DNA from 3 places in the Streptomyces sp. NPDC047042 genome. Region 2 is predicted to be linked to each of the others. Evidence: riboswitches for the same ligand, from Rfam matches in the RefSeq annotation. Region 2 holds a riboswitch; each other region holds the start of a gene.

Region 1 (10,387 bases), on a different contig from region 2:
GGTTTTGGTATGGCCATGCCTGAGCCAGGAGAAACGGCAAGGATCCCGCAAAAAGAGGCCCCCTACCTGCGCGTTTGGCGCGAGTGGGGGCCTGATTGATGTGCGGGGCCGCCGTCTCCGGGCCGTGTCGCCTGGCCGGTCGGCTCCTATGCGGACTTTGTGTGCGCCTGGAGCGCTGGGCGGAGTTACTCCTCGTTCTCGTCAGCGACAGCGCGCGCGGCTGCACGCTGTTGCTCCAGTGCTATGCCGCGTCGTACCCCGCTCTCGAATGCCGCGCGCAGGTGCAGACGCCCCTTGCTCCGAAAGGGGTACAGGATGACCAAGCAAACTACAACGGCGATGCCCGCTCCGATCAAACGCCAATCTTTTGGGACCATCGAGAGCGCTTCGTGAGCAAGCGCGAGAGCGGCGAGAGCCAGGACGCCCCAACTGACCAGCCACAGCGACTTGTACTTGTCGTGCAGCTCAGCGGGGGAAAATTCTTGCGACATACACGTTCCGATCTGTGTTCCAGGGCGATAACGCGTGTGGGAACTACTGGTCAATGATTCTCACATGAACGTTGCTTAATTCAAAACGAAAATAGATTGTCCGAATCTTTCGTTCGATTTCCTCTTGAGATCTTGATCCGATCAATTCAGGGCATCTTCTGGCATTCGGAGCGGCTGCTCTGCGTAGACGCTCCGAAGTGCTTGAAGTCCCGTGCGCGGGCCTGCCGCTTTCTCGCACTGCTGTCCGGCATGAGGTGTGCGTACGCGCGCGGACTCGCACTTGGCACCCTTCTCGGCTTCGGAAATCAGGCCCGCAGCAGCGAGTGCACGCCTCCACTCCTGCACGTTGAAGTCGCTTCGCCAGACGGTCCCGTTCGCGATGTTCGCTCGCCTCTCGACTGTCGGCGGGCGTACGGACCTCGGTACGCACGGGTTTCGGGGCAACAGGCCATCGTCGACAGCCGCTCTGAGTACTGCCCGCAGGTGTGAAACCGGGCGGGCCGGTGTGCTCACCGAGTCCTCCGCAGGTTGGAAAAGTATTTCTCTGAGTCGCGACTCAGGCAAATATGGTCCGGCCCCGATCAGCGGGTGATCCCGTTGTAGGCGACCACCTGCCGGCCGTACGGGTCGCGGGGGTGGGTGCGGTTGAGCAGAGGAACGATGGAGAGCAGGTTGCGGCCGAACACCTGCTTTGTACCGGGGCGCACGCCGTTATCCTCGGCCCACTCGCGCCAGACGTTCCCCAGCGCGTCCACGGGGGACGCTGCTTCGTCGATCTCGTTCCGGAAGGTGCCGTCCAACGCATCCAGGACACGCGTCGGCGGGGGCACACCAACTGTCCGTCCTCGTCTGCCAGTCGGGCAACAGACGGCAGGCGACGGCCATGGGGTGGGACGGTGCGGAGAGTTCCTCGCTCTGTCCTGTGCGGGTGTCCATCATGTGTCCTCCCTCCTTGAAGCATGCGGAGCGGAGGTGACGGTCCACCCTGGCGTATCCGACGCCGTTCACGACGAGTGCGATCAGGGTTGATAGTCCGGATCAGGCGGTCGGGCGGTACCAAATCACCTACGCTCGCGGGGACTGCACCGCCCACTGTCAATCATCCAGAAATCGTAGAGTCATCTACGTTATGGCCTGAATGTGGCATTTCGTCCCTCAAGTTTCATGTAAATGGATGGGCTGAGTGTCATCTGCCCTATCTACTGGTCGGGCGAGCGTGCTAATAAGAAATTCCTGGGGATTCCCTGCCCTCTTGCCATCGGGTATTTGCCCTGCGATAATGCTGCTTGAGGTATGCCTTTTTGGCTCCTACCGTTCTCGGTATGGAGCAATTTTCGCTGTACTCGCCCGCCCTGCTTTTCATGACTCTCGTTGCTGCGGTTGCCGCAGTCGCGACTGGCCATGATGACCCTCGTGTTCGCGCTGCGGCTCTTCGGGTGTTGGAGATTCTGTGTGGGGGTGGGCCCCGCTAATCGGCAGCGCAAGGGCTCCAGGTGGATGGCCTGGAGCCCTTTTGTACGCCCCCCTCCTCTTCATCGAGACGCATGTTTCAGCTGCGGAGTGGTCGCGCTTGATGACGGCTTTGCGGATGTTGACCGTGATGGCGCCCTTGTGACCGCGCTCGCTGAACACCTGGACGGCGATGAAGCCTCCGAAGATGACGCCAGCCAGGGTGATGAGCTGGTGACGAACGCGGTGAGGGCGGCGATGAACGAGGTGAGCAGGAGGAAGCCGCCGCACACGGCGAGGAACCCGACGCCGCCGAGGGCCATGTTCACGGCCGCGGGGGACGACAGGCGGGGTGGCGACCGGTTCGGGCTTGGCGGCTCGATGGCGTAACGGCCCGTCCGTCAGGCAGGACGACGGACGCGACGGCCGGGATGCGGCAGGGCTGGACGGGAAGGAGCGGCGTAGGAACGGCGATGACGGGCGGGATGGGGGTGGGGTGGTGGACTTCCACGGCCCGCTGTTCGGGCGCGTGGCTGGTGTGGTCGGGGTACATGCGGAATCCCTTCCTGATCAATCATTTGTTCAGGTCAAGGCCAGAGAGGCGGGCCAGGGGGCAGGGGGTTCCCCATGTCCCCTGGCCCGTCAGGGTTGGCTCCCTGCCATTCGGCGGCGGAAGCGGAACCGTCGGGGTCGCGGTTGGCCCGGTCGCGGCCGATGCCCATGACGCCAGCGGACTTGTGGGGCTCGGCTCCGGTGCCGTCCGGAACGTGCTTGAGGTCGATGAACGACCAGCGGCTGTAGGCGTCGGTGTTGGAGGCGGACAGCCGCTTGAGAATGTCCTGAGTGCGCACGTGGGTGGCGTCGCTGACGACGCGGCGATGTCGGCGAGCGGGTCGTGTTCCTCGCCCCGCTCGATCAGGTGCAGGGTGGTGACTCCGTCGCGCAGGGCCTTGGCTCGGTCGGCGATGGCATCGGCTTCGTCGTCGTTGACCAGTGCGTGCGGATCGTGATGGATGCCTGTCCGGTGGGAATGGCGATCCCGTCGGAGGCGACGACCAGCGTTCCCTTTCCGGGCCTGGGCGCAGCAGGTGGCACCGAGCGCCGCCTTGGCCTGGGACTCGGTCCCCAGGAGGCCTTGGAACCGCCGCAGGGGTTCTTGTCGGCGTCCTTGACCGGGCACATGAACGCCACCTGTGCCTTGTCCACGATGCGGATCAGCGGCAGGAACACGGTCCCGGGAAGGGACTGAAGGCGACGTTTCATCTCGGCTACGAGGCCTTCGACCATTTCGGTTGCCTGGACGACGGGGTCATCGGTCGGTCCCTGTGTCCCTCGCCCCCTCGCTGGGGGCCCATGGACGGTCCGTCTGCCCAGCGGCCCGTCTTGCAGAGTGGGCCATGGCGTTTCCGACCCGGTAGCGCTTGCACGGGCTCTACCAGCGCAGACGCACCCTTCGACCACGGTGGGCCGGGCCGTCTGTGGGCCCTCCGCGGGGGCCCGAGATGGCCGGGGACGACCGACAACGGCCACCACCCGCAGCTCGCGCCCCAGGTCACACCATTCGATCTGCGACACTGATACAGCCATGCCTAAGCCAGGAGAACTCACATTCGTCGCCCCGCGCGGAGCTCAGAAGCCGCCGCGGCATCTTGCCGATCTCACGCCCGCCGAGCGTAAAGAGGCCGTTGCCGCGATCGGTGAGAAGCCGTTTCGTGCCAAGCAGCTCTCGCAGCACTACTTCGGGCGGTTCGCGCACGACCCGGCCGAGTGGACGAACATCCCGGCCGCCTCGCGCGGCAAGCTGCAGGAGGCGCTGCTTCCCGAGCTGATGACGGTCGTGCGTCATCTGTCGACCGATCAGGACACCACCCGCAAGACGCTGTGGCGGATGTTCGACGGGACGCTCGTCGAGTCGGTGCTGATGCGGTACCCGGACCGGGTGACCATGTGCATCAGCTCGCAGGCGGGGTGCGGGATGAACTGCCCGTTCTGCGCGACCGGGCAGGCGGGGCTCGACCGGAATCTGTCCACCGCCGAGATCGTGCACCAGATCGTGGACGGCATGCGTGCGCTCCGGGACGGGGAGATCCCCGGTGGGCCCGCGCGGCTCTCCAACATCGTGTTCATGGGCATGGGCGAGCCCCTGGCCAACTACAAGCGCGTCGTCGGTGCCATCCGTGCGCTGACCGACCCCGAGCCGGACGGTGTCGGGCTGTCGCAGCGGGGGATCACCGTCTCGACCGTCGGGCTGGTGCCGGCCATCCACCGGTTCTCCGACGAGGGCTTCAAGTGCCGGCTCGCCATCTCCCTGCACGCGCCGGACGACGAGCTGCGCGACACCCTCGTACCCGTGAACACGCGGTGGAAGGTGCGCGAGGTCCTCGACGCCGGGTGGGAGTACGCGGCGAAGTCGGGGCGCCGGCTGTCCATCGAGTACGCGCTGATCAGGGACATCAACGACCAGGCCTGGCGTGGTGACCGGCTCGGGCGGCTGCTCAGGGGCAAGCCCGTGCACGTCAACCTGATCCCGCTGAACCCCACTCCGGGGTCCAAGTGGACCGCCTCGCGGCCCGAGGACGAGAAGGCGTTCGTCGAGGCCATCGCCGCGCACGGGGTGCCCGTGACCGTTCGTGACACCCGGGGTCAGGAGATCGACGGGGCCTGCGGTCAGCTGGCGGCCACCGAGCGGTAGTCTTACGTCGTACATACATGTCGTTCATATCTTCATATTCCGGCAGGGGAGCGCCACAGCGCTGAGAGTGCGGGACAGCCCGCAGACCCTCTGAACCTCGCCCAGGTCATTCTGGGTAGGAAGTTCGGTCATCACTCAAGCTGTTGCGCCCTGCCCGGAACCCGTCACGGGGTCCGGGCAGGGCCGCGTCTCTTCCTGGTCATCCCAGGAGGAAGAATCCAGTGAGCATCACCAAGCAGGTCACGGCCCTTGCCGTCGGGCTCGGGCTCGTCGCGCTGTCCGCGTGCGGGTCCGAGGACGGCGGCAGCGGTTCGGCTGCGGAATCCAAGACCGTCACCCTGGTCAGCCATGACTCGTGGGCCGTCTCGAAGGGCGTCCTCGCCGCCTTCGAGAAGCAGTCCGGGTACAAGGTCAGGGTCCTCAAGGACGGCGACGCCGGGCAGGCCGTCAACAAGGCGATCCTGACCAAGGACAACCCGCAGGGCGACGTCTTCTTCGGCGTCGACAACACCCTGCTCTCCCGCGCGCTCGACAACGGCCTGTTCCAGTCGTACGAGGTGAAGGACGCCGACGCGATCCTGCCCGCGTACCGGACCGACGACGACAAGCACCGGGTCACCCCGATCGACAGCGGCGACATCTGCGTCAACTACGACAAGGGCTGGTTCAGCGAGCACAAGCTGACCCCACCCGAGTCCTTCGACGATCTGGTCAAGCCCGCCTACAAGGACCTCCTCGTCACCGAGAACGCCTCCACCTCCTCGCCCGGACTCGGGTTCCTGCTCGGCAGCGCCGCCAAGTACGGCGACGACGGGTGGACCGGCTACTGGGCCAAGCTCAAGGCCAACGGCGTCAAGGTGGTCGACGGCTGGGAGCAGGCGTACAACGAGGAGTTCTCCGGGTCGGCCGGCGGCAAGAAGGCCAAGGGCGACCGGCCCCTCGTGGTCTCGTACGCCTCCTCGCCGCCCGCCGAGGTGATCTTCGCCGACCCGAAGCCGACCGCCGCTCCGACCGGGGTCGCGATGGGCACCTGCTTCCGGCAGATCGAGTACGCGGGGCTGCTCAGCAACGCCAAGAACAGCGCGGGCGGCAAGGCGCTGCTCGACTTCCTGGTCGGCAGGACCTTCCAGGAGGACATGCCGCTCAACATGTTCGTGTACCCGGTGCGCGAGGGCGCCAAGGTGCCCGCCGAGTTCACCGAGTACGGGCCGCAGGCCAAGGACCCCGAGACGATGGACCCCGCGAAGATCGCCGAAGACCGTGACCAGTGGGTCAAGTCGTGGACATCGCTCGTACTGAAGTAGCCGAGGTAGCCGGGGCGCCCGCGCGCAGGCGGGGCGCCGCTCTGCGCGGTGCCCTGCTCGTGCTGCCCGTCGTCTTCTTCGCGCTCTTCTTCGCCTATCCCGTCGCCGCGATCGTCGCGCGCGGTCTGCACGTCGACGGGGTCTGGCGGCTGGGGCAGCTGGGGGACGTGCTCGGCGACTCCGGTATTCGGCACGTGCTCTGGTTCACCGTCTGGCAGGCGCTCGCGTCCACCGCGCTCACGCTGCTGATCGCGCTCCCCGGCGCGTATGTCTTCGCACGCTTCGATTTCAGGGGCAAGCAGATTCTGCGGGCCGTGGTGACCGTGCCCTTCGTGATACCGACCGTCGTGGTCGGTACGGCGTTCCTGGCACTGGTCGGGCGCGGCGGGCTGCTCGACGAACTGTGGGGCGTACGGCTGGACACGACCGTGTGGGCGATCCTGCTCGCGCATGTCTTCTTCAACTACGCCGTCGTCGTACGGACGGTCGGCGGGCTCTGGGCGCAGCTCGACCCACGGCAGGAGGAGGCCGCGCGGGTGCTCGGGGCCTCGCGGTTCACCGCCTGGCGGCAGGTCACACTGCCCGCTCTCGCCCCCGCCGTCGCCGCCGCCGCGCTCATGGTCTTCCTCTTCACCTTCACCTCCTTCGGAGTGGTGCAGATCCTCGGCGGGCCGACCTTCGCCACCCTCGAGGTGGAGATCTACCGGCAGACCTCGGAGATCTTCGACCTCGGTACGGCGGCCGTGCTGACGATCGTGCAGTTCGTGGCGGTGGGCGCGATCCTCGCCGTGCACGCCGGGACGGTACGGCGACGGGAGAGCGCGCTGCGGCTCGTGGCACCGGAGACGACCGCCCGCAGGCCACGCGGCCGGGGCCAGTGGGCGCTGCTCGCCGGGGTGCTGACCAGCATCGCCCTCCTGCTGGTGCTGCCGCTCGCGGTGCTCGTGCAGCGGTCGTTCGCCACACCGGGCGGCGCGGGCCTCGGCTACTACCGGGCGCTCAGCCGCGACGACTCGGGCATCTTCCTGGTGGCGCCGATCGCCGCCATCGGCAACTCGCTCCAGTACGCCGTCGCCGCCACGGCCATCGCCGTCGTCGTCGGGTCGCTGGCCGCCGTGGCGCTCACCCGGCGCGACGCCGGGCGGCTCGTACGGGGGTTCGACGCACTGCTGATGCTGCCGCTCGGGGTGTCGGCGGTGACCGTCGGGTTCGGGTTCCTGATCGCGCTCGACGAGCCGCCGCTCGATCTGCGCAGCAGCTGGATCCTCGTACCGCTGGCGCAGGCGCTGGTCGGGGTGCCGTTCGTGGTGCGGACCATGCTGCCGGTGCTGCGGGCCGTGGACGAGCGACTCAGAGAGGCGGCCTCGGTGCTCGGGGCGTCGCCGTGGCGGGTCTGGCGGGAGGTCGATCTGCCGATCGTGCGGCGGGCGCTGCTGGTCGCGGCCGGGTTCGCGTTCGCCGTGTCGCTGGGCGAGTTCGGGGCGACCGTGTTCATCGCACGGCCCGACAACCCGACCCTGCCGGTCGCCGTGGCCCGTCTGCTGGGCCGCCCCGGTGACCTCAACTACGGCCAGGCGATGGCCCTTTCGACGATCTTGATGCTGGTGTGCGCGGTGGCCCTGCTCGTGCTGGAGCGGCTGCGGACCGACCGGACGGGGGAGTTCTGACCATGCTCAGTCTCGACGGAGCGACCGTACGGTTCGGGTCGCGGCCCGTGCTGGACGGCGTCGGCCTCGATGTCGCCGAGCACGAGACCGTGTGCGTGCTCGGCCCCAGCGGCAGCGGGAAATCGACGCTGCTGCGGGCGGTCGCCGGCCTCCAACCCCTCGACGCGGGGCGGGTGTCGCTCGACGGCAGGGACCTCGCCGGGGTGCCCGCGCACAAGCGTGAGGTCGGCCTGATGTTCCAGGACCACCAGCTGTTCCCCCAGCGGGACGTCGGCGCCAACGTCGCCTTCGGGCTGCGCATGCACCACGTGTCCAAGGCGCAACAGGAGCTACGCGTAAGGGAGTTGCTGGCACTGGTCGGGCTGCCCGGCGCCGCCCGTCGGGCCGTCGCCGCGCTGTCCGGCGGGGAGCAGCAGCGCGTCGCCCTCGCCCGCGCCCTCGCGCCGCGCCCCCGGCTGCTGATGCTCGACGAACCGCTCGGCCAGCTGGACCGCTCGCTGCGCGAGCGGCTCGTCGTCGAACTCCGGGAACTCTTGGGCCGGTTGGGCACCACCGTGCTCGCCGTCACCCATGACCAGGGCGAGGCCTTCGCCCTCGCCGACCGGGTGATCGTGATGCGTGAGGGGCGAATCGCCCAGTCCGGTACGCCACTTGAGGTCTGGCAGCAACCCGCCGACGAGTTCGTGGCCCGTTTCCTCGGCTTCGACAACGTCGTGGACGCGACGGTGAGCGGGCAGGCCGCGGACACCCCCTGGGGCAAGGTCCCGGTCCCCGAGGGCGCCCCCCAGGGGACGCGCACGCTGCTCGTACGGCCCGCCGGGGTGCGCCTGGTGCCCGCCGCCGAGGGCCTGCGCTGCACCGTGGCCGCGCGTACCTTCCGGGGTACGCATGTCGCCGTACAGCTCCAGCCCGAAAACGCGCCCCGCCTGGAGGCCGCGTGTGCGCTGCGGGCGGCGCCGGAGCCAGGGGACGAGGTCGGGGTGGCCTTCGACGCGGCCGAAATTGTCGTGCTCGGCTGACGGGACCCCTCATAGGGTTCGGGGCATGACGACACTCGCACATGACCGCTATTGCGATGAAATCGCCCATCAGATCGGACAGTTGAGAGCTGTCGTGACCTCCGGCGCCGAGCTGTCCGCGACCGTGCCGACCTGCCCGGACTGGTCGCTGGAGCAGTTGGTGCGGCACACGGGCGGCGCGCTGCGCTGGGTGGACGCGCTGGTGCGGGCGCGGGCCGAGGAGGACATCGACGAGGATCTGATACCCCTGTGCGAGGGCCCTGAGACCCAGGGGGATGCCGCCGCGCTGGACGCGTGGCTGGCCGAGACCGGTGAACTGGTCGTCGGCGCGCTGCGCGAGGCCGGGCCCGACACCAAGGTGTGGGCGTGGGCGGGGATCCACACCTCGGGCTTCTGGGCGCGCCGGATGGCCCACGAGATCACCGTCCACCGCGCGGACGCGACCCTCGCCGCCGGGCTGCCGTACGAGGTCGCGGCCGACATCGCCGCCGACGCGATCGACGAGTGGCTGCAGATCGTCGAGTTCGTACAGCGGACGCAGCCGCACGACGCGGCGAGTGAGCTGCGACGCGGACCGGGCCACAGCATCCATCTCCACGCCACGGACAGCGGGCCGGAGTTGAACGCCGAGTGGCTGGTTGAGCTCACCGAGAGCGGTGTCGTCTGGCGGCGCGGCCACGAAAAAGCGACGGTCGCCCTGCGCGGTCCGCTCACCGACGTCATGCTCGCCTTCTACCGCCGACTGCCGCTGGACAGCCCGGGGTTGGAGATCCTCGGAGAGCGCGAGCTGCTGGAGTTCTGGCTGCGGAGGGCGACTTTCGGCTGACGACAGCGCGGTGGCCCGCCCCCGGACTCGGGGACGGGCCACAACGTACAGCCAGGTACTGCGGATACGGCGAGCGGAACGTCAGCTGTTGTTGGACGCACCACGACGGCGCAGGCCGAAGAAGACGGCGCCGCCACCGACGACGACCAGGGCAGCCGCGATGCCGGCGATCATGCCGGTGTTCGAGCTGGCGCCGGTCTCGGCGAGGTTGGAGCTACCGCCCGCGGGCGTCGGAACGCTGTCCGCCGGAGCACCCGGGGTGCTCTCGGAGGCCGACGGAGTCGGCGTGGCGGACTCCTCGGGCTCCGACGCCGACGGGGTCGGAGTGGCGGCGGGCTCCGAGGGCTTCGGGGTCTCCGAGGCCGGCGGGGTCGGGGTCGGCGACGGGGTCGTCTCCGTCTTGCAGGCCTCGCCACCGGTGAGAACGTCAGGCTTGACGTAGTCGTCGACCAGCTTGCCGGCCTTGACGTGCACGCGGTACGTCGTGTTCGGCGCCCAGTCCTCCGAGAAGTCGACGGTGACGCCCTCACGGCTGCCCACGATGTCCTGGGTGCCGATGACCTTGTCACCCAGGTAGACGGTGACAGTGGCGGGGGTGCCCGACGGGTCCTTGTCGGTGACGCTGATGACACCCTTTTCGCCGTCGCACTTGGCGACGGCGGAGAACTCAGTGATGTTGCAGGCGAACGCGTTGCCGGCGACGCCAAGCGCGAGCGCGGCCGAGGCGGAGGCAACACCGAGAATGCGCACGGAACGTGCGTTACGGAAAGATATGGACACGGTTGCCCTTCACGGGATGCACAACTGAGGGGGGTGGAGGGAGTGAAGAGACCTCATCACCTCGTCACCCCCACGAGTCTCACAGGTTTATAAGCGCGGCATAAGGGCTGTCAATCTGTATGCAGGCTCCAGGCATTTGTTTTGCCTACCCGTTAACCG
Region 2 (10,387 bases):
GGCCCAGCAACGCGTCCTCGGCCCGCAGCGAGGCCACCGCCGCGTCCTGGGCGATCTGGCTCACGCCGAACGGCACCGCCGTCTTGCGCAGCGCCGCCGCCACCGGCTCGTGCGCGATGGCGAAGCCGACCCTGAGCCCGGCGAGACCGTACGCCTTGGAGAACGTCCGAAGCACACAGACGTTCGGCCGGTCGCGGTAGAGCATGACCCCGTCCGGCACCTCGACGTCGCGCACGAACTCCTTGTACGCCTCGTCCAGCACCACCAGCACATCGCTGGGCACCCGGTCCAGGAACCGCTCCAGCTCGGTCCGACGGACGGCCGTTCCGGTCGGGTTGTTGGGGTTGCAGACGAAGATCAGCCGGGTCCGGTCGGTGATCGCGTCCGCCATCGCGTCGAGGTCGTGCACATCCCCAGGCGTCAACGGGACCTTGACCGACGTGGCACCACTGATCTGAGTGATGATCGGATAGGCCTCGAAGGACCGCCAGGCGTAGATCACCTCGTCACCGGGCCCACTGGTCGACTGGACCAGCTGCTGTGCGACACCGACCGAGCCGGTGCCGGTGGCGACATGGGAGGCGGGCACGGCGAAACGTTCGGCCAGCTCGCTCATGAGCTCCGTACAGGCCATGTCCGGGTAGCGGTTGAAGGCCCCCGCCGCCGCCGTCACGGTCTCCAGCACGCCGGGCAGCGGCGGATACGGGTTCTCGTTCGAGGACAGCTTGTAGGCCACCGGACCGTCGGCCGCGGCCGGCCTGCCCGGCTTGTAGGTGGGGATACCCTCCAGCTCGGCGCGCAGCCTGGGGCTTGTCTCGCTCACCACAGTCCTCCTCGTGACCACCACCGGCTCGACACGGCCACCCGCTGCCGGTTACCGGGTACCAATGCTTCTCACCTTATGAGGATTCGGCGCCGGCGCGTACGGGTCGGTCGTCTCCGGGACGAGCCCGGCGAAGGCGCGTGCCCGCCTCCCCCGTCCCGCCGGTCCCACACGCATCGGGGGTATCACTGTACAAAGTTGTACGAATCAGGGGGCGCATTATGTGTTCCGGCACGCGCCGGTGGCTCACGCCGTGGCGCGCATCCCTCGTAGAGGTGAGTTGAGACCTCTTCGAGACATCGGCCACTTGGCAGGCCTATGCGCGCCGACAAGTCACGTAGGCCAGTAATATCGTTCAACTACCTTTCTTTCTAAGCCAGTTGACGGTAATTGACCTTGCAGAAACGTGCCTGTCAACGGCTGCATATGCGTCCGCACTACCCCACCGCATGAGCCCTACTATCGGCTCGCCATGACAGCAGCAGGGAAGCACCAGGTGAGCCGCGCGGAGACAACCCGACGAGCCAGCCGGCCGGGCCGGGCGGGCATCAGAGACGTGGCCGCCGCCGCCGGCGTCTCGATCACGACCGTCTCCGACGCCCTCAACGGAAAGGGCCGGCTCCCGGACGCCACCCGACGCCATGTCCGCGAGGTCGCCGACCGGCTGGGCTACCGCCCGTCGGCCGCGGCCCGAACCCTCCGTACCGGCAAGTCCGGACTGATCGGTCTGACCGTGACGACATACGGGGATGAACCTTTCACCTTCACCGAGTTCGCGTACTTCGCGGAAATGGCGAGGGCCGCCACCTCCGCCGCGCTCGCCCGGGGCTACGCCCTGGTCATCCTCCCCGCGACCTCCCGCCACGACGTGTGGTCGAACGTCGCACTGGACGGCACCGTCGTCATCGACCCGTCCGACCAGGACCCGGTGGTCAGCGAACTCGTCCGCCAGGGGCTGCCCGTCGTCTCCGACGGCCGCCCGGCCGGCTCGCTCCCGGTGACCGCGTGGGTCGACAACGACCACGAGGCAGCCGTCCTGGGCATCCTCGACCACCTGGCCGCCGCCGGCGCCCGCCGCATCGGCCTCCTCACGGGGACCTCCACCGACACCTACACCCACCTCTCCACCACCGCGTACCTGCGCTGGTGCGAGCGGGTCGGCCAGGACCCCGTGTACGAGTCCTACCCGGCCCACGACCCGTGCGCCGGCGCCGTGGCCGCCGACCGGCTGCTGGCCCGCCCGGACCGCCCGGACGCCGTCTACGGTCTCTTCGACCCGAACGGCACGGACCTGCTCGCCGCGGCCCGCCGCTACGGCCTGCGCGTCCCGGAGGACCTCCTGCTGGTCTGCTGCAGCGAGTCCACGGTGTACGCCAACACGGAGCCGCCGATCACCACTCTCTCCCTGAAGCCGCGCCGTATCGGCACGGCGGTGGTCCAACTCCTGATCGACGCCATCGAGAACGTCGACTCGGACCTCCCCGTCGAGCAGGTGATACCGACCGAACTGATCGTGCGGACGTCCTCGCAGCGCCGTCCGCCGCGCACGACGGTCAGTCCACCGCGGTCGCCCGAGAAAGGGTGATCCTGGGGCGGTGGTGAGGGGCGGGGACCGTGGGCCTGCGCGGGGCCGGCTCCCGAGGAGCGGGGCCGTACGAGGGGTCGGCCCCGTCGGGGAACGGGAGCCCGGCCCCGTGCAGGAACACGGTTCCCGAGGCCGCCACGCCAGACAGGCGCCGGTGTCATGATCGTACGAAGCGTCGATGCCCGAGGCACGAAGCGGGGAAGTTCAGGCCGGGCCCGTACGGGAAAGCCCCTCCGAATCGGGGCGAATGCCGCGGTGAACTGGGCTCCTTCGCCGATTCACCACCCCTGGGTCATCACATGGCGCGATCCGCATTCCTATGATGGGCCCACGACACCGCGGGCCGCTGCGACCAGGCAGTCCGATGCGGTGCAGATGCGGCGCGATGGTGGAGGGGTCGATGACTCAGGGGGCCGGTCAGGGACCCGAGGTGACGCGGACGGCGACGTCACGCGACTTCCGGGTGCCCGCGTACGTCCATGAGACCGGTCCGTACGCCGATGGCACGGCACCCGGCGACATCACCACCGGGGCGGCCGACACCGAGGTCCCGGAGACCCCGGCGAGCCCGCAGACCCCGGCCGACCTGGAGGAATACCCGGACGGGTACACCCCCACCCAGCGCGACCTGCCGATCATCAACCGCGGCGACACACTTCAGGTGACCGTAGACCCCGCGACTTCGGCAGCCGAGGGCGCGGGACCGCTGTTCGTCGTCGGGGACGTCCACGGCTACCTCGACGAACTGGTGAGCGCCCTTCAGGAACAGGGCCTCATCGACAGCGCGGGCAACTGGTCCGCGGGCCCCGCCCGGCTCTGGTTCCTCGGCGACTTCACCGACCGCGGTCCGGACGGCATCGGCGTCATCGACCTCGTCATGCGGCTGTCCGCCGAGGCAGCCGCGGCCGGCGGCTACTGCAAGGCGCTGATGGGCAACCACGAGTTGCTGCTGCTGGGCGCCAAGCGATTCGGTGACCTCCCCGTCAACTCGGGCGCGGGCACGGCCACCTTCCAGGCGGCCTGGCTGCTGAACGGCGGCCAGAAGACCGACATGGACCGGCTTCAGGACCACCACCTCCAGTGGATGGCCCGTCTCGACGCGATCGAGGAGGTCGACGGCCACCTGCTCGTGCACTCGGACACCACCGCCTACCTCGACTACGGCGACTCGATCGAGGCGGTCAACGACACCGTCCGCGAGACGATCACGCGCAACGACGCGGACGAGGTGTGGGATCTGTTCCGCAAGTTCACCAAGCGCTTCTCCTTCCGCGACGAGGGCGGTGCCGAGGCCGTACGCTCCCTCCTCGATACGTACGGCGGCAGCCGCATCGTTCACGGTCACAGCCCCATCCCGTATCTGGTGGGCGATGTCGGCACCGAGGACGACGGTGAGGACAGTTCCGGCCCGAACATCGAACATCCGCACGTCTACGCCGACGGACTCGCCATCGCGATGGACGGCGGCGTGACCATGGCCGGAAAACTGCTGGTCCAGGAGCTTCCGCTCGAACTCTGATGCCTGCCCGGGCGTTCCCTGGGCAGACGTTCTCCGACGGCCTACCGCACCGGACGGGGGACAGTCGGACGGCAATTTCTTCAAATCCACTGTCACCGCGCGCCGTCGCCGCTCTACCATCGGCTTATCCGTAGCAGGCTCCCCTCCGTTTCTGCCCGACGGCTCGTCAGCATGCCGAGCCCCAAGCCCTACGGAGCATCGGGGGATGCACATGAACAGCGTTCCGCAGCACCTGCTGAACGAGGACCGCCAGGAATACGAGCGGATCCTCGATGAGGCGCTGCGCTCCGCCCCACACCGCCCGGAACTGGCCGCCGTCGGTGAGCGGCTGAACCCCGAACAACTGCGCACCATGGCGCTCAACGCCACCGCTCTCATCACGGTCGCGGCGGCGAGCGAATACCAGCACTACGTGAAGGTCCGCGACGAACTGCGCCACCCGGCGCCGTCCACCCCGACGTCCGTCCACGAATCCGGCTCCACCGAGTCGGGCACGGGCACCTTGGGGCTCGCCACCACGCTGGGCGAGGCCGCCGAGACCGCCGGGGCGGGCGCCGTCGCCGTCGTCGCGGTCCTGGCTCCCGTCCTCGCCGGCACGGCGGCGGCGATCTTCCTGCTCGTGGGTTACATCCTCAAGATGCTCAACCCCGAGCCGGCGTTCGCCCAGACCATGCTCACCACCGGATGGGTGTTCGGTGCGGTGACCGCAGTGGCGATACTCGTCGCCGCGGTCGGCCTTCTCCTCACCGCCCTGCGCAACAGCCCGGAGGCCGAGGAGGCCGGAGCCTACGGCGAACTGACCGAGGAGGTGGCGCTGGCCAGGGAAGCCTGGCGCGAGGCCCTGTTGGAGCGCGGCATCCTGCCGTTCCTCCGCGAGGCCCTCGCCGACCCCGGTACGGCGGCGATGAAGCGCAAGCCGGCCCCGCAACCGACCACCGGCCGTATGCCCCACCTCGGCTACAACCGGCCCGGCTTCACCAGCCCCGACGGCGGCCCGACGACGAGCCACCACCGCCCCAGCTTCACGAGCCCGGACTTCACCAGCCCGGACTTCACCAGCCCGGACTTCGGAGGCCCGGACCACCCGCCGGAGTGACCGGCGGGTCCCCGGATACAAGGCACGGAACTCGGGGCTGTGGGTCGGGCCCAGCTCAGCTGGAGAGGGCGGACGCTGACGCCGCCTCACCAGCCGGGCTGCCCGTCGAACCCACGGCCTGCGGACAGGCCGCGGGTTCGACCGAGGGCTGATCCGCTCAGTCCGCCAGCGGCAGGTACACCCGGTTTCCGCTTGCCGCAAACTCCTTCGATTTCTGGAGCATCCCCTCGGCGACCTCCTCGGCCGTCGCTCCCGCAGCCGCCGTACCTCCGAACTGCTCGGTGATGCTCTGGCTGATCTTCATGCTGCAGAACTTCGGTCCGCACATCGAGCAGAAGTGGGCCGTCTTGGCGGGTTCCGCCGGCAGGGTCTCGTCGTGGAACTCGCGTGCCGTGTCCGGGTCGAGCGCCAGGTTGAACTGGTCCTCCCACCGGAACTCGAAGCGGGCGTCGGACAGCGCGTCGTCCCATTCCTGCGCACCTGGGTGCCCCTTGGCGAGGTCGGCTGCGTGGGCGGCGATCTTGTAGGTGATGACGCCGGTCTTGACGTCGTCACGGTTGGGCAGCCCCAAGTGCTCCTTGGGTGTGACGTAGCAGAGCATGGCCGTGCCCCACCAGGCGATCATCGCGGCACCGATACCGGAGGTGATGTGGTCGTACGCCGGCGCGACGTCAGTCGTCAGCGGGCCGAGCGTATAGAACGGTGCTTCATCACAGATCTCCTGCTGGAGGTCGATGTTCTCCTTGATCTTGTGCATCGGGACGTGGCCCGGGCCTTCGATCATTGTCTGTACGTGAAAACGCTTCGCGATCCTGTTGAGTTCCCCGAGCGTCCGCAACTCCGCGAACTGTGCCTGGTCGTTGGCGTCCGCGATCGATCCGGGCCGCAGTCCGTCGCCGAGTGAGTACGTGACGTCGTACGCGGCGAGAATCTCGCACAGTTCTTCGAAATTCTCGTACAGGAACGACTCCTTGTGGTGCGCGAGACACCAGGCCGCCATGATCGAGCCACCGCGCGAGACGATGCCGGTCTTGCGGTTCGCGGTGAGCGGTACGTACGCCAGGCGGACGCCCGCGTGGACGGTCATGTAGTCCACGCCCTGTTCGGCCTGTTCGATGACCGTGTCCTTGTAGATGTCCCAGGTGAGTTCCTCAGCCCGGCCGTCCACCTTCTCCAACGCCTGGTAGAGCGGCACCGTGCCGATGGGAACAGGGGAGTTGCGCAGCACCCATTCACGTGTGGTGTGGATATTGCGCCCGGTCGACAGGTCCATGACCGTGTCGGCGCCCCAGCGGGTCGCCCAGGTCATCTTCTCGACCTCTTCCTCGATGGAGGAGGTGACCGCGGAGTTGCCGATGTTGGCGTTGACCTTCACCAGGAATCGTTTGCCGATGATCATCGGCTCGATCTCCGGATGGTTGACGTTCGCGGGAAGCACGGCACGCCCGGCGGCGATCTCCTCACGGACCACCTCGGGGTCGACGTTCTCCCGGACGGCCACAAACTCCATCTCGGGCGTTGTCTCCCCGCGGCGGGCGTACGCGAGTTGCGTCACCGCCTGACCGCTCCGGCTCCGGCGCGGCTGCCGGGGCCGCCCTGGGAACACCGCGTCGAGGTTCCTGAGCCCTCCGCGCGGCGAGGTGTGTTTGATCCCGTCGTCCTCCGGACGGACGGGACGACCCGCGTACTCCTCGGTGTCGCCCCGGGCGATGATCCAGTTGTCGCGCAGCGGAGCCAGCCCCCGGCGGACGTCGGTGTCGACCAGTGGATCGGTGTACGGACCGGAAGTGTCGTACAGAGTGACCGACTTCCCGTTGGTGAGGTGCACCTGTCGGACCGGCACCCGCAGGTCGGGGCGTGAGCCCTCGACATACCCCTTGTGCCAGCCGATGGACTTCCCGGCCCCCTGGGACTCGTTGCCCGCTACGGGCTGTTCGTCCTGGACGGAGGCAGGCGTGCGTGCGTCCTTGATGGTCATGAGACCTACTCCCTACGCCGGCATTACCCGGTAACAGGTTCAGCGGTCGACGCAGCGGATCCCGTCTGCCGATGTTTCATGTGAAACATCACTCGTTCCACGATGTTCCACGTGAAACATTGCTAAGACGGAGGTCAGCGCCCTCTCAGCCCGGTGCTCCGAGCTCCCGCGTGTGCAAAGGTGCCTCCACGCTAGCGTTAATTTGGGCGAGGTGAACAGAGGGCCCCTGCCGTTCTTGCGATGATCGGGCGGTGACCACGACGCAAGGACCCCCGTACCCGTCCTCCGAGCCGCCGCGCGGAAGCGGTGCCCAGCGCGGCTCCGGACCGGGCAGCGCAGACGGCGGCACCGGCGGAGCGACTGGCTCGAGGGGCGGTCCCGGATACGGTCCCGGCCGGACGTTCGACCGCGGCTACGGGCCAGCAGCGCGCACGGGTCAAGGCGGCCGTAGGAGCCCCGATGGCCGTCAGGGCCCGGATTTCGAGGCCGATGGGCCGGGGACCGGTCAGTTCGGCCCCTTTCCCGTTTCCGACGGCGGTCGAGGTCCTGGCCCGGGAGCAGTCGGTGGACACGATCACGGAACCGGCCGGGGACAAGGCGCCGACCCTGGGCACTATGGGCACCACGGGCACGGCCAGGCGGACGAAGACCGTGGCGGGCCTGGCGGCAGTTTTGCCGACGGGCACGGCCCCGGTCCGGGTGACGGGCACGGGGGAGGAGGGCCCGGGCACGGTGGCGGCCACGGACCCGACGACCATCAGGGCGGTCACTCGCACGGCCACAGTCACAGTCATGGCCCGGCCGCCCCTGTGTCCGTCCACTTGCGGAAGATCATCGGGGCGATTCTGATCCCCTTCGCCGCGGCGGTCGTGATCGGGCTGGCGGTGTTGTGGCCCGGGGGCGCCCCGGCGCACGAGCGCACCGGCGTGGGATTCGACCGGCAGACCCAGGAGGCCACGGTCACCGAGGTCGTCGCCGTCGACTGCAAGTCCGTCAACGCCTCGGGGGACACCCCGACCGGCGGCACGTCCACCGCCGAGGGTTCCTCCGCACAGCAGCAGGCGACCGGCGAGTGCAAGAGGGCGACGATCCGCGTCGACACCGGCAACGACAAGGGCCGCACGTTCACGGAGATCGTCCAGCCGGACCAGTCACGGCAGTTGCACGAGGGCGAGAAGGTCGTGGTGGCCTACGAGCCCTCGGCGCCGAAGGACCTCCAGTACTCGGTGGCCGACGTGAACCGCCGCTTCCCCATGGCCCTGCTGGCCGGGATCTTCGCACTCGCCGTCGTGGTCGTCGGACGCCTGCGCGGTCTGATGGCGCTGGTCGCACTGGCTGTCAGCTTCATGGTGCTGACCTTCTTCATCCTGCCTGCGATTCTGCAGGGCTCGAACCCGCTGATCGTGGCGGTCGTCGGGGCCAGCGCCATCATGCTGATCGCGCTCTACATGTGCCATGGGCTCTCGGCCCGTACGTCGGTGGCAGTGCTCGGGACCCTGATCTCCCTGGTACTGATCGGCATTCTGGGCTCGGTGTTCATCGGCTGGGCCGCGCTGACCGGCAACACGGACGACAACACGGGTCTGATCCATGGCCTGTATCCGTCCATCGACATGAGCGGTCTGCTGCTGGCCGGCGTCATCATCGGTTCGCTCGGCGTCCTGGACGATGTGACGGTCACGCAGACATCGGCGGTCTGGGAGCTTCACGAGGCCAATCCGACGATGGGGTGGCGCGGGCTGTACCGCGCCGGTATCCGCATCGGCCGCGACCACATCGCGTCCGTCGTCAACACCCTCGTCCTCGCCTACGCGGGCGCCGCGTTGCCGCTGCTGCTGCTCTTCTCCATCGCGCAGAGCAGCGTCGGGGCGGTCGCCAACAGTGAACTCGTCGCGGAGGAGATCGTACGGACCCTGGTGGGCTCGATCGGCCTGGTCGCGTCCGTACCGGTGACCACGCTCCTGGCTGCGCTGATGGTCTCGGCCGACCGCCCGGGTACGGAACCGCTCGCCGCCACAGCAGGGGCAGGCGGAACGGGACTCGGAGGAGGACCCGTAGCCGGCGCTGAAGCGGGCGCGGGAGCCGCGGCCCAGTCGGGTCAGGCCCGTGCCGGGAAGGGCCGTCGCCGCAAGCACTGACGGAGCCGTAGGGCACACAGGCCGCGCGCCTGGGCAGAGTACGGCCTCGCGCTTCTCCTGCCTCCGAGGAGAAGCGTTACACCACCGGCGGGAGCTGCCCCGCGACTCGGTTCAGCCCGCGCTCTGCTCCTCCGCCAGAATGCGGTCCAGCGCCTCGTCGAGGTGGGCGTCGAAGTCGGCGAGGGAACGCTCCTGCCCCAGCGGCACAAGCTTGTCCGTCCGGTCGAGGAACGCCACCAGCGGCGCCGCACCGGAGCGGAACAGCGCCTGGTCGCCGCCGACCTGAAGCCGGATCAGCACCTCGCCCAGGACCTCGCTGTCGGCGGGCGAGATCCGCACATCCCCGTCCCCGCACGGTCGCCCCACGCCGTCGATCAGCAGCTCGCGCCCGAAGGCCCAGGTCACAGGAGCGTCGCCGGGCAGATGGAAGGTCAGCCGGACGGCATAGGGATCACAGGTCTCGTAACGCAGCTCCACCGGAATACGGAAGGAGAGCTCCTCCGAGACAAGAAAGCTCATCATGACTTCTGCCTGCACCGACTCGCGCATCGCCTATCCCTGTCACTTGCCGCGGACTGGCCTGGAATCATCGCTCTGATACTGCTCGAATCTTGCTGAAAGTACACGATGAATCACAAGGAGTGAGTTTTCAGATACTGATAGAGATCGCGAGCGATCCGAGCAGTCTTCCGACCTCTGTCTGCAGCTGCTGTGCCGCGACTAGCAGTCGATCGGTCTGCTGTGAAGGAAGAGAAATGGCCAAAGTGGCGGCCGTGTCACCGATAGTGATCGGAATCGCCGCGCAGACCGTCCCCAGCGCGTACTCCTGACGCTCCACGACCAGCTCCATGCGTCGCATCCGGTCGAGGCGGCGCAGCAGTGAGTGGCTGTCCCGGACGGTGTAGGGGGTGACCGCCTGTACGGGGTGCCGGTCGAGATGGTCCCGGCGGTCCTGCTCGTCCAACTGGGAGAGCAGACACTGTCCGACGGCGTGCGCGTGTCCGGTCTCGCGGAAGTCCGCCCATTCCTCGACCGCCGGGTTGCTGGGCGTGTCGGAGACGCACATGACCTCGATCTCGCCGTCGCGGTACACCGCGTAGTACACGGGTACGCCGATCGTGTCCCGCCAGTGGGCGAGCGCGTCCACCACCGTGCTGCGACGTTTCTGCCTCGCACCGCTGCTGCCCAGCCGCTCGGCTGCCTCACCGAGAAAGAACAGCCCTTTCTCGCGCCGGAGATAGCCCTCGA
Region 3 (10,387 bases), on a different contig from region 2:
CCCCGGATCCCCCGGTGTCTCGCTCCCGCCGACGGATCGGCGGAAGGAGCGGTCCAGGGCCTCGGCACCGTTCCGCCGCCCCGTGTCGGCGGTACCGGAGCCGTGCCCTTTTCCGTGTCTCCACTCTCCCGTTCGCGCAGGTCGCCGCCCATCCGTGCGCCTACTCATCTCTCCCCCTAGGTACGCGTACTCAGCCCTGCGCACTCACCCCCACGACACGCCGTTGCCGACTGGTTACCATCGCGTCCGTGTCAGTACTCCCCTTGGTGTTCACCAGTGGCTGGGCCAGCGGCATCAACGCGTACGCGGTGGTGCTCCTCCTCGGCATTTTCGGCGCGACCGGGCTGAGCGACGAGGTCCCCGAGTCGCTGCAACGTCCCGAGGTCCTCGTCGCGGCGGGCGTGCTGTTCCTGTGCGAGGCGGTCGCGGACAAGATCCCGTACGTGGACACGGCGTGGGACGCGGCGCACACGGTGATCCGGCCGGTCTCCGGGGCCGTCGTCGGGGCGCTGCTGGCCGGGCAGAGCGGTTCGCTGTCCGATCTGGCGGCGGGCGCGATCGGCGGTTCGTCGGCGCTGGCCAGCCATGTGGTCAAGGCCGGGACGCGGATGGCGGTCAACACCTCGCCGGAGCCGTTCAGCAACGTGATCGTGAGCGTCGCCGAGGACCTCGGGGTCGCCGGCATAGTGACGTTCGCGATGTTCCACCCGCAGGCGGCGGCGATCATCGCGGGCGCGCTGCTGCTCACCGGCCTGGTCGTGCTGTACTTCCTGATCTCCCGGATCAGCCGGTTCCTGCGCCGCCGGGCCCAGCGGCGCGAGGAGAAACGGCTGGTCACAGGCGCCTGACGGGATTGTCAGTGGGTGCCGATAAAGTCCCTGGCATGGCACGGATTGCGGTGATCGGCGCCGGCATGGGCGCGATGGCGGCCGCTGCCCGGCTGGCCGTCGCGGGCCACCGGGTGGCGGTGTACGAGCGTGGGGAGACGTACGGCGGAGCAGTGCGCCGCTTCGAGCGCGACGGCTTCTCGTTCGACACGGGGCCGGGGCTGCTCACCCTGCCCGCGGTCTACCGCGACCTGTTCGTCAAGACCGGCAAGCAGCCCCTGGAGGAGTGCGTCGAGCTGGTCCAGGTCGACCCGTCCTCGCGGCACGTCTTCCCGGACGGCACGGAGGTCGCCCTGCCGAACGCGTCCCGTGCGGGCGTCGTCCAGGCGCTGGAGGCGGCTCTCGGCCCCGGGGCGGGTGACCGCTGGGGCGACTTCCTGGTCCGGGCCCGCGAGGCCTGGGACCGCACCCGCAGACCGCTCCTGGAGGAGCCCCTGTGGAGCGACTGGCAGGTGCTGGCGGAGCGTGAGCCCTATCCGGCGGTCCCCCACAAGCGGCTGCTGCGCACCCGGCGGGCCGGCACCCTCTCCGAGGTCGCCGCCTGGGAGCTGTGCGACCCGCGCCTGGCCGCCCTTCTGGACAGTCATGCCCTGGCGTTCGGCCTCGATCCCCGGGCCGTTCCGGCGAGCGCGGCCGTGCTGCCGTACATGGAGCACGCCTTCGGCACCTGGTATGTGCGGGGCGGCATCCGGGAGTTGGCGCGCGCGGTGTACGAGCGGTGCGTGGCCCGGCGGGTCGAGTTCGTCTTCGGGGCCGAGGTCATGGGGATCGTCGAGAAGGACGGCCGGGCGGCGGGGCTGGAGTTGGCCGACGGCACGGTCACGGAGGCCGACCATGTCGTGGCGGGCGTGGATCCCGTACGGCTGAAGGGGCTGACGGAGCACACACTCGACGAGGACGGTGACGTGCTTCCCGACGCGTCGACGCCGTCGCCGGGCCGGTTCACCGTTTTGCTGGCCCTGCGCGGGGCCCGCGAGAAGGGTGCCGCGCATCGCACGGTGGTGCACGCGCCGGACCGCGAGGCCGAGTTGGACTGGATCAGCGGGGAGGGAAACGGCCCGGTCCGGCCCACGGTGACCGTGCTGCGGCCGGACGATCCCGCGCTGCGGCCCGACGAGGAGCACGAGTCCGTGGTCCTGAGCGCCCCGGCGGCGGTCATGGGCGACTGGGGTACGAACGGCCCGGCGGAACGGTTCGCGGAACTGATGGTCGGCGCGGCGGAGGCCGCGATCCCGGGGCTGCGCGAGCGCGTCCTGTGGCGGGAGATACGGACGCCGGGACACTCGGGCGAGGAGACGGGCGCGTTCCTCGGGGGCATGCCGGCGCCCTCGCTGGCGGGTGGGAACGGGGACTTCCTGCGTCCCGCCAACAGCACCCGGCTGCCGGGGCTGTACCGCGTGGGCGGCTGGTCGCATCCCGGGGGCGGGCTCGCGCACGCGGGCATGTCGGGTGCGCTGGTGGCCGGGCTGATCGTGGAGGGGCCGGGCTTCCGGGGCTCGCAGTGAGTTCCCTGGCGCCCGGGCGGGGCAGCGGACGTCAGAAGCGGTACTGCTGCTCGTCGAAGCCGTTCCCGTGCGTCTGGCCGTTGCCGTTGGCGCTGCCCTGGCCGTTGCCGTTGTCCTGGTAGGGATACTGCTGCTCCGGCGGGAGTTCACCGCCGAAGAACGGGTCGTCGGTGCTGCGCTGCTGCGGCACCCAGACACCGTTCGACGGGGTCTCCTGGTAGCCGCCGTTGCCGTACTGGTCCTGGCCGTAGCCCTGCTGCCCGTACTGCTGCTGGTCGTAGCCGGAGTCGTACGAGGTGCCGCCGTAGCCCTGGCCGATGTACGGGTCGGAGTAGGCGGCGTACTGCTGCTGGCCGGAGGCGTCGTAGCCGTACTGCTGCTGGTCGTAGCCGGTGTAGCCGTCGTACCCGTAGGTCTGGTCGCCGTTCTGGGCCGCCGCCGCGTACGACTGGTCCTGGCCCGCGCCCGCGTAGGACTGGTCCTGGCCGGTCGCGTTCGCGTAGGCGGCATCGCTGTACACGCCGTACGTGCCGGTCTCGTCGGGGATGGGCTGCGGTTCGTAGACGGCCGTGTTCCCGGTCTCCGCGGGCCGCAGGGGGCGGGCGGGGGTGAAGACGTCGTCCCGGTCGTAGTCGCGGTCGAAGTCCTCGCCCTGCTGGTACGTTCCGGCACCGGTGTCGTAGGCGTCGTTGCCGGCGCCCTCCGCGGGGCCGCGGCCGAAGTCGCCGAAGTCCGCGTCCGTGCCGTTGCCCTGCCCGTAGGCGCTCTCGGTGGCCTCCAGGTCGGAGACCTCCAGCGTCGGGTCCTGGTGCTCCCCCTCGCGGCGGCCCTTCTTGCCGAACCGCGCGAGGAAGCCCGTGCGGCCCGCGACGGCCCAGCCGGCCGAGAAGCCACTGCGGAACGACAGCGTGACGTAGGTCTGGCCGACCGCGAAGGCAGCGGCGCCCAGGCCGATGACCACCACGGACGGGATGAGCACGCCGAAGACCACGCCGAGGAAGCCGACGAAGGCCAGCAGACGCCAGCGCAGCCGCGCCTTGTACTGGAGCAGAACCTCTCCGAGTAGCCACAGCGCGACGACGCCAAACGCGATGTAGAGGACCGTCCAGCCCATGTACGCCCCTCTCCCAGTGGCCGCTACGCAGTGTGTCGTACGCCCGTGCGGCCGGTCTAGGCCCGCTGTGGGTGGTGCAGACCCAGGTTTTCGTAGATTTCCAGCGATGCCGTGGAGTTGTTCAGCGTAATGAAGTGCAGTCCGGGGACTCCCTCGGCCAGCAGCCGCGCGCAGAACTCCGTGGCGAACTCGATGCCAATGGAGCGTACAGCCGTCGCGTCGTCTTTGGCTGTGAGGATCCGCTCTTTCAGGGTAGAAGGGATGGCCGCGTTGCTGAGCTGCGGCAACCGCTCCAGCATCCGCACGCTGGTCACGGGCATGACCTCGGGGATGACCGGGGTCGGGCAGCCCGCCGCCGCGACCGCGTCCCGCAGCCTCAGATAGGACTCCGGGTGGAAGAACATCTGGGTGATCGCGTAGTCCGCGCCGGCCCGGCACTTGTCGACGAAGTGCGTGACGTCCGTGTCCCGGTCCGGTGAGCGCGGGTGCGTCTCGGGGAAGGCGGCGACGCCTACGCAGAAGTCGCCCGACTCCTTGATGAGGCGGACGAGTTCGGCGGCGTACGTCAGACCGCTCGGGTGCGGTACCCAGTCGGCCATCGGATCGCCGGGCGGGTCGCCGCGCACGGCAAGGATGTTGCGGATGCCGGCGTCGGCGTACTGGCCGATGATGTTGCGCAGTTCGGCGACGGAGTGATTGACCGCGGTGAGGTGGGCGACCGGGGTGAGCGTGGTGTCGGAGACGATCTGCTGGGTCTCCTTGACCGTGCCCGCGCGCGTCGAGCCGCCGGCGCCATAGGTCACGGACACGAAGTCCGGCGCGACCGCCTCGACCCGCCGGAGCGCGTTCCACAGGCTCCGCTCGCCCTTGGGCGTCTTGGGCGCCGAGAACTCGAAGGAGTACGTGGTCTTGCCGGATGCGAGCATGTCACGCACAGTGCGTGCGCGGTCGGTTCGGGTGGACGCGGTTCCGAGGGCCATACCCGCAGGTTAGTCAGGGGGCGGCGGTCTCCCAACCGGATGCCGGAAATTTGCCCGGATTGTCGCCTTGTTGTCCACGCCTCGGACACCTGGCGGCCACCCGCCCGACGGTCACCGCGAACGCAGTCGCTTCGCGAACTCCGCCGCCGCCGCGCCCGGGTCGGTCGCCTCGGTGATCGCCCGTACGACGACCACGCGGGTGGCGCCCGCCGCCAGTACCTCGTCCAGGTTGCCCAGGTCGATGCCGCCGATGGCGAACCAGGGGCGCCCGGTGGCGAGCCCGGCCGTGTGGCGGACCAGGTCGAGGCCGGGGGCGTGGCGGCCCGGTTTGGTGGGGGTGGGCCAGCAGGGGCCCGTGCAGAAGTAGTCGACACCCTCCTGGACGGCGGCCGCCTCGGCCTCGGACTCGGCGTGCGTGGAGCGGCCTATGAGGACGTCGGGGCCGAGAATGGCGCGGGCCGCCGGGACGGGGAGGTCGCCCTGGCCGAGATGGAGCACGTCGGCACCGGCCGCGTGGGCGACGTCCGCGCGGTCGTTGACGGCGAGGAGCCTGCCGTGCCGGGCGCAGGCGTCGGCGAAGACCTGGAGGTGGTCCAGTTCCTCGGCCGCCTCCATGCCCTTGTCGCGCAACTGCACGATGTCGACCCCGCCGGCCAGGACGGCGTCCAGGAACTCGGCGAGGTCGCCCTGCCGTCTGCGGGCGTCCGTGCAGAGGTAGACCCGGGCGTCGGCGAGCCGCGCACGGGCGGTACCGGCGCTCGCCCCGGGCACGGTGTCGGGCGTCTCGGGCATACGTGTCCCCCCATGGGCGCGCCCTGGGTGTTCACCCGGGCGCGCCCCTGTGTGGTGGTGTGCGGGCCGTGGCCCGCACACCGGCGGCTGGTCGGATCAGACGGCGAGCGCCTGGGCCCGGCGCTTCACCTCCGTGCCGCGATTCTCGCTGAGGGCCTGCGCGGGGGTGCCGGGCAGGCTCGGGTCGGGGGTGAAGAGCCACTCGAGCATCTCTTCGTCGGAGAAGCCGTCGTCCCTCAGGAGCGTCAGGGTGCCGGTGAGGCCCTTGACGACCTTCTGCTCGGCCCCGTCGATGAAGGCGGCGGGGACGTGCAGCGCGCGGTTCTCGCCACGGCGTACGGCGATCACTTGGCCCTCCTTGACCAGCTGCCGGACGCGTGTCACCTCGATGTCGAGGATTTCCGCGATGTCGGGCAGCGTGAGCCAGGCGGGGACGAGAGCATCGATCTTTGCGTCAATCTCGGTCACGGGACAAGCCTGCCATCCCGCACTGACAGTCGGAAGCGGGACCCCTGTGACCTGCGCCGTTGTACTCGTGTCGAGCCGCGTCGGGCGACGACGGGCCTTAAGCCGTGGCCGCCTTCAGTGGCCGGGAGGGGTCCGTCAGGGCCTCGGCGTCCATCAGGGTGCCCGCCTCGATCAGCCGGCGCCCCTGGGCCAGGTCCCGGGGTCGGCCCACCGCCAGCAGGGCGACGAGGCGGCCCTCCAGCAGCCAGCAGACCGTCCAGGCGGGCCCCGCCGGGTCGCCGCGCCACAGGGTGGTGTCGGCGGACTGGTGGTGGCCGACGTACTGGACGAAGCGGCCGAACTGCTCCGACCAGAAGTACGGGACGGGGTCGTAGACCGCCGGGGACTCCCCGATGATGTTGGCGGCGACCGTACGGGGGCCCTGGAGGGCGTTGTCCCAGTGGTGGACCAGAAGACGCCGGCCGTACCTTCCCGAGGGGAAGGACGCGCAGTCGCCGACCGCGTAGACGTCCGCCTGGGAGGTGCGCAGATGGTCGTCGGCGACGACCTCGCGGTGCTCGCCCAGGGTGATCCCCGAGCCCGTGAGCCAGGCCGTGGCCGGGCGGGCCCCGATGCCGACGACGACGGCGCCCGCGGGCAGCCGCGAGCCGTCGTCGAGCACCACCGCGCCGGGCTCGACGCGTGCCACGCGCGCGTGGGTGCGCAGCGAGGCGCCGCTGTCGGCGTACCAGGCGGCCATCGGCGCGGCCACCTCGGCGGGCAGGGCGCCCGCGAGCGGCCGGTCGGCGGCCTCCACGACGGTGACGGAGCAGCCCGCCTCCCGGGCGGCGGTGGCGAACTCGGCGCCGATCCAGCCCGCCCCGACGACCACGATGTCGTGCTGGCGTGCGAGGACCGGCCGCAGCCGCTCGGCGTCGTCGAGGGTCCGCAGCAGATGCACCCCGGGTACGCCCTCGGTGCCCGGCAGCCGGATCGGTTCGGCGCCGGTGGCGAGGACCAGGACGTCGTACGGGACGGGCCCCTCGGCGGTGTCAAGTTCGTGTGCGGCGCCGCGGACGCCCAGCACCTCGCGCCCGAGCAGCAGTTCGATGCCGAGGGCCTCGAAGTCGACGTCGAAGGCGGAGTCCTCCGCCTTGCCCAGCAGTACGGCCTTGGAGAGCGGCGGCCGGTCGTACGGCTGATGGGGTTCCGCGCCCAGCAGCGTGACGGTGCCCGTGAACCCCTGCTCCCGCAGGGCGACCGCGGTCTGCACCCCGGCCATGCCCGCACCCACGACGACCACGCGCCGCGCCCGCGACCCGCCCGGTGTGTCCTGTGCCTGCGTCTGCTCGCTCACCCGATCACCATAGACAACTGACAAATTGTCAGTCAGTGGGCGCGGTCAGTGACCTACTCCACACCCGCGCGCTCGACCTGTTCCACCACGCTCGTCCCGCTGCCCGGCTGCGACTCCCACTCCCAGGTCTCCGCCAACCGCAGCCGCCCGTCGGGCAGTTCGGTCACCTCGGACACACAGTGGCCCGAGGACGTCGTCCCGTCGCGCTTCAGCTGCACGTACCGGAAGTCGAGCCGGTCACCTTCCCGTGTACCCACGAGATGGCCGCGTACGACATCGCCGCCCGCGTACTCGGCCCAGATCTCGCCGCTCTGCTCGTGGTAGGTGAACCGGGTGCGCGTCCCCACCTGACCTGGGGCCTGGTCCGTGACGGGGGCGAGGACAAGGCCGTCGAGCGAGCGGGGCATGGGGACGGGCTCCCTTACATGGGCGTCGCACTGCGGGCTAGGGTGACCAGCGTAAGCACTCGCGGGAGCCCGGACGCACCGGGCTGAGAGGGAGGCTGGGCGGCCTCCGACCGTACGAACCTGATCCGGGTCATGCCGGCGAAGGGAGGGGCTGGACGCCCATGTCGCGTACACACACCTCGGACGTCGTGGTCGTCGGCGGCGGGATCATCGGGCTGGTGACGGCCTGGCGGGCCGCGCAGCGCGGGCTCGCCACGACCGTCGTGGATCCCGTGCCGGGCGGCGGGGCCGCGCAGGTGGCGGCCGGGATGCTGGCCGCCGTCACCGAACTGCACCACGGGGAGCAGACCCTGCTCGGGCTGAACCTGGAGTCGGCCCGCCGCTATCCGGACTTCGTGGCCGAGCTCACCGAGCTGACCGGCCACGACCTCGGCTACCGCCGCTGCGGCACCCTCGCCGTCGCCCTCGACGCCGACGACCGCGCCGAGCTGCGCGAACTGCACGCCCTGCAACAGCGCTCAGGCCTGCGGTCGGAGTGGCTGTCAGGGCGCGAGTGCCGGCGCCTGGAGCCGATGCTCGCGCCGGGCGTGCGCGGGGGGCTGCGGGTGGACGGCGACCACCAGATCGATCCGCGACGGCTGGCCGGGGCGCTGGTGGCCGCGTGCGAGCGCGCCGGGGTCGTGCTGTGCCGGACCTGGGCCGAGCGGCTCGAGGTGCGGCGGGGGCGGGCCGTGGGAGTCATGGACTCGGACGGCGACGAACTGGCCGCCGGGTCGGTCGTGCTGGCCGGGGGCAGCCTCAGCGGGCGGCTCGCGGGGGTTCCGGAGGCCGTGCTGCCGCCCGTACGGCCCGTGAAGGGGCAGGTGTTGCGGGTGACCGTGCCGCAGCGGTACGCGCCCTTCCTGAGCCGGACCGTGCGCGCCGTGGTGCGCGGCAGCCAGGTCTATCTGGTGCCGCGCGAGAACGGTGAGCTGGTCGTCGGGGCGACCAGCGAGGAACTGGGCTGGGACACCACCGTCACGGCGGGCGGTGTCTACGAGCTGCTGCGCGACGCCCACGAACTCGTCCCCGGGATCACCGAGTTGCCGCTGACGGAGACCCGCGCGGGGCTGCGCCCCGGCTCCCCCGACAACGCGCCGCTGCTGGGCCCGACCGCGCTGGACGGGCTTCTGGTGGCCACCGGGCACTACCGCAACGGCGTGCTGCTGACGCCGGTCACCGGAGACGCGATGGCCGCCGCCCTGGCCACCGGTGAACTGCCGGACGAGGCCCGCGCCTTCACCCCCCGACGGTTCGACGCCGTCCACGCCGTACGCATGGAGCAGTTCGCATGAGCCATTCCCTGAACATCCTGAACATCCTGGTCAACGGCCGGCAGCGAGAGGTGTCCGCCGGTACCGCGCTCGACGCCCTGGTGAAGACCCTCACCCCGGCGCCTTCCGGGGTGGCCGCCGCGCTCAACGAAACCGTCGTCCCACGCGCGCGTTGGTCCTCGACCCCCCTCGCCGAGGGAGACCGCGTCGAGGTCCTCACCGCCGTCCAGGGAGGCTGAGCCATGGCCGACGATCCCTTTGTCCTCGGCGGTACTACTTTCGCGTCCCGGCTGATCATGGGTACGGGGGGCGCGCCCAGCCTCGAGGTGCTGGAACGGGCGCTGGTGGCCTCGGGCACGGAGCTGACGACGGTCGCGATGCGGCGCGTCGATCCCTCGGTGCACGGGTCGGTGCTGTCGGTGCTGGAACGGCTCGGCATCCAGGTGCTGCCCAACACGGCGGGATGCTTCACCGCCGGGGAGGCCGTGCTGACGGCCCGGCTGGCCCGGGAGGCGCTCGGTACGGACATGGTGAAACTGGAGGTCATCGCCGACGAGCGGACGCTGCTGCCGGATCCCATCGAACTGCTGGACGCGGCGGAGGTGCTGGTGGACGACGGGTTCACGGTGCTGCCGTACACGAACGACGATCCGGTGCTGGCGCGCAGGCTGGAGGACGTCGGGTGCGCCGCGATCATGCCGCTCGGGTCGCCGATCGGATCGGGGCTGGGGATCCGCAACCCGCACAACTTCCAGCTGATCGTGGAGCACGCGCGCGTGCCGGTGATTCTGGACGCGGGGGCGGGGACGGCGTCGGACGTGGCGCTGGCGATGGAGCTGGGGTGTGCGGGGGTGATGCTGGCGTCGGCCGTCACCCGGGCCCAGGAGCCCGTGCTGATGGCTGCCGCCATGCGGAGCGGGGTGGAGGCGGGGCGGTTGGCCCACCGGGCGGGGCGGATTCCGCGGCGTCACTTCGCCGAGGCGTCGTCTCCTGCGGAGGGGCTGGCCGTGTTTGATCCCGAGCGGCCCGCTTTTTGATCTCCCGCCCGCGCACCGCCCGTTTCCAGCCCGTTGACAAAGGGGGCTCTCCTGCGGGGGTTGTCCGCCGTCGGCGGCTGTCCGTCGCCGGTCGCGTCACAGGTCGGCTTCAGTCCTGCTGCTTTCCCGAGTGAGATCGCGGCCCTGTCAGTGACGGCTCGTACACTCGCCTGCGTGGACACGACCCTTCAGGACCCTCTCGTCGGGCAGGTGCTCGACGGTCGCTATCGCGTGGACGCGCGGATCGCGGTCGGCGGGATGGCCACGGTCTACCGGGCCGTGGACACCCGCCTCGACCGTGTGCTCGCCCTCAAGGTGATGCACCCCTCGCTCGCCGCCGACGTGTCCTTCGTCGAGCGGTTCATCCGCGAGGCCAAGTCCGTGGCCCGGCTCGCGCACCCCAACGTCGTGCAGGTCTTCGACCAGGGCACCGACGGGTCGTACGTCTATCTCGCCATGGAGTACGTCGCCGGCTGCACCCTGCGTGACGTGCTCCGTGAACGCGGCGCGCTCCAGCCGAGGGCCGCGTTCGACATCCTGGAGCCCGT

The links. Region 2 has a riboswitch for thiamine pyrophosphate ahead of thiC (phosphomethylpyrimidine synthase ThiC). Riboswitches for the same ligand answer to the same signal wherever they lie in the genome.
Region 1: linked by a shared signal. The riboswitch ahead of ABZ855_RS27335 (thiamine ABC transporter substrate-binding protein) and the one ahead of thiC (phosphomethylpyrimidine synthase ThiC) in region 2 are both predicted to bind thiamine pyrophosphate.
Region 3: linked by a shared signal. The riboswitch ahead of thiO (glycine oxidase ThiO) and the one ahead of thiC (phosphomethylpyrimidine synthase ThiC) in region 2 are both predicted to bind thiamine pyrophosphate.

Annotation. Positions count from the first base shown of each region.
Region 1 covers NZ_JBEYVP010000024.1:80,223-90,609, reverse strand. Annotated here, with positions in the region: gene ABZ855_RS27355 (hypothetical protein) at 1,073-1,321, opposite strand; partial or broken gene ABZ855_RS27350 (hypothetical protein) at 2,052-2,493, opposite strand; partial or broken gene ABZ855_RS27345 (ATP-binding protein) at 2,609-3,266, opposite strand; gene rlmN (23S rRNA (adenine(2503)-C(2))-methyltransferase RlmN) at 3,526-4,632, shown strand; TPP riboswitch at 4,667-4,772, shown strand; gene ABZ855_RS27335 (thiamine ABC transporter substrate-binding protein) at 4,854-5,936, shown strand; gene ABZ855_RS27330 (iron ABC transporter permease) at 5,912-7,603, shown strand; gene ABZ855_RS27325 (ABC transporter ATP-binding protein) at 7,606-8,622, shown strand; gene ABZ855_RS27320 (maleylpyruvate isomerase family mycothiol-dependent enzyme) at 8,648-9,448, shown strand; gene ABZ855_RS27315 (LAETG motif-containing sortase-dependent surface protein) at 9,530-10,228, opposite strand; gene ABZ855_RS27310 (Rossmann fold nucleotide-binding protein) at 10,381-10,387, opposite strand, start outside.
Region 2 covers NZ_JBEYVP010000001.1:92,760-103,146, forward strand. Annotated here, with positions in the region: gene hisC (histidinol-phosphate transaminase) at 1-823, opposite strand, end outside; gene ABZ855_RS00430 (LacI family DNA-binding transcriptional regulator) at 1,296-2,408, shown strand; gene ABZ855_RS00435 (metallophosphoesterase) at 2,809-3,927, shown strand; gene ABZ855_RS00440 (hypothetical protein) at 4,133-5,023, shown strand; gene thiC (phosphomethylpyrimidine synthase ThiC) at 5,181-7,001, opposite strand; TPP riboswitch at 6,994-7,181, opposite strand; partial or broken gene ABZ855_RS00450 (YibE/F family protein) at 7,775-9,139, shown strand; gene ABZ855_RS00455 (SsgA family sporulation/cell division regulator) at 9,251-9,688, opposite strand; gene ABZ855_RS00460 (IclR family transcriptional regulator C-terminal domain-containing protein) at 9,789-10,387, opposite strand, start outside.
Region 3 covers NZ_JBEYVP010000033.1:43,107-53,493, reverse strand. Annotated here, with positions in the region: gene ABZ855_RS33565 (DUF4126 domain-containing protein) at 249-848, shown strand; gene ABZ855_RS33560 (NAD(P)/FAD-dependent oxidoreductase) at 884-2,392, shown strand; gene ABZ855_RS33555 (hypothetical protein) at 2,424-3,506, opposite strand; gene metF (methylenetetrahydrofolate reductase [NAD(P)H]) at 3,563-4,486, opposite strand; gene thiE (thiamine phosphate synthase) at 4,598-5,278, opposite strand; gene ABZ855_RS33540 (Rv2175c family DNA-binding protein) at 5,375-5,746, opposite strand; gene ABZ855_RS33535 (FAD-dependent oxidoreductase) at 5,844-7,082, opposite strand; gene ABZ855_RS33530 (hypothetical protein) at 7,136-7,489, opposite strand; TPP riboswitch at 7,541-7,653, shown strand; gene thiO (glycine oxidase ThiO) at 7,651-8,823, shown strand; gene thiS (sulfur carrier protein ThiS) at 8,841-9,041, shown strand; gene ABZ855_RS33515 (thiazole synthase) at 9,045-9,839, shown strand; gene pknB (Stk1 family PASTA domain-containing Ser/Thr kinase) at 10,014-10,387, shown strand, end outside.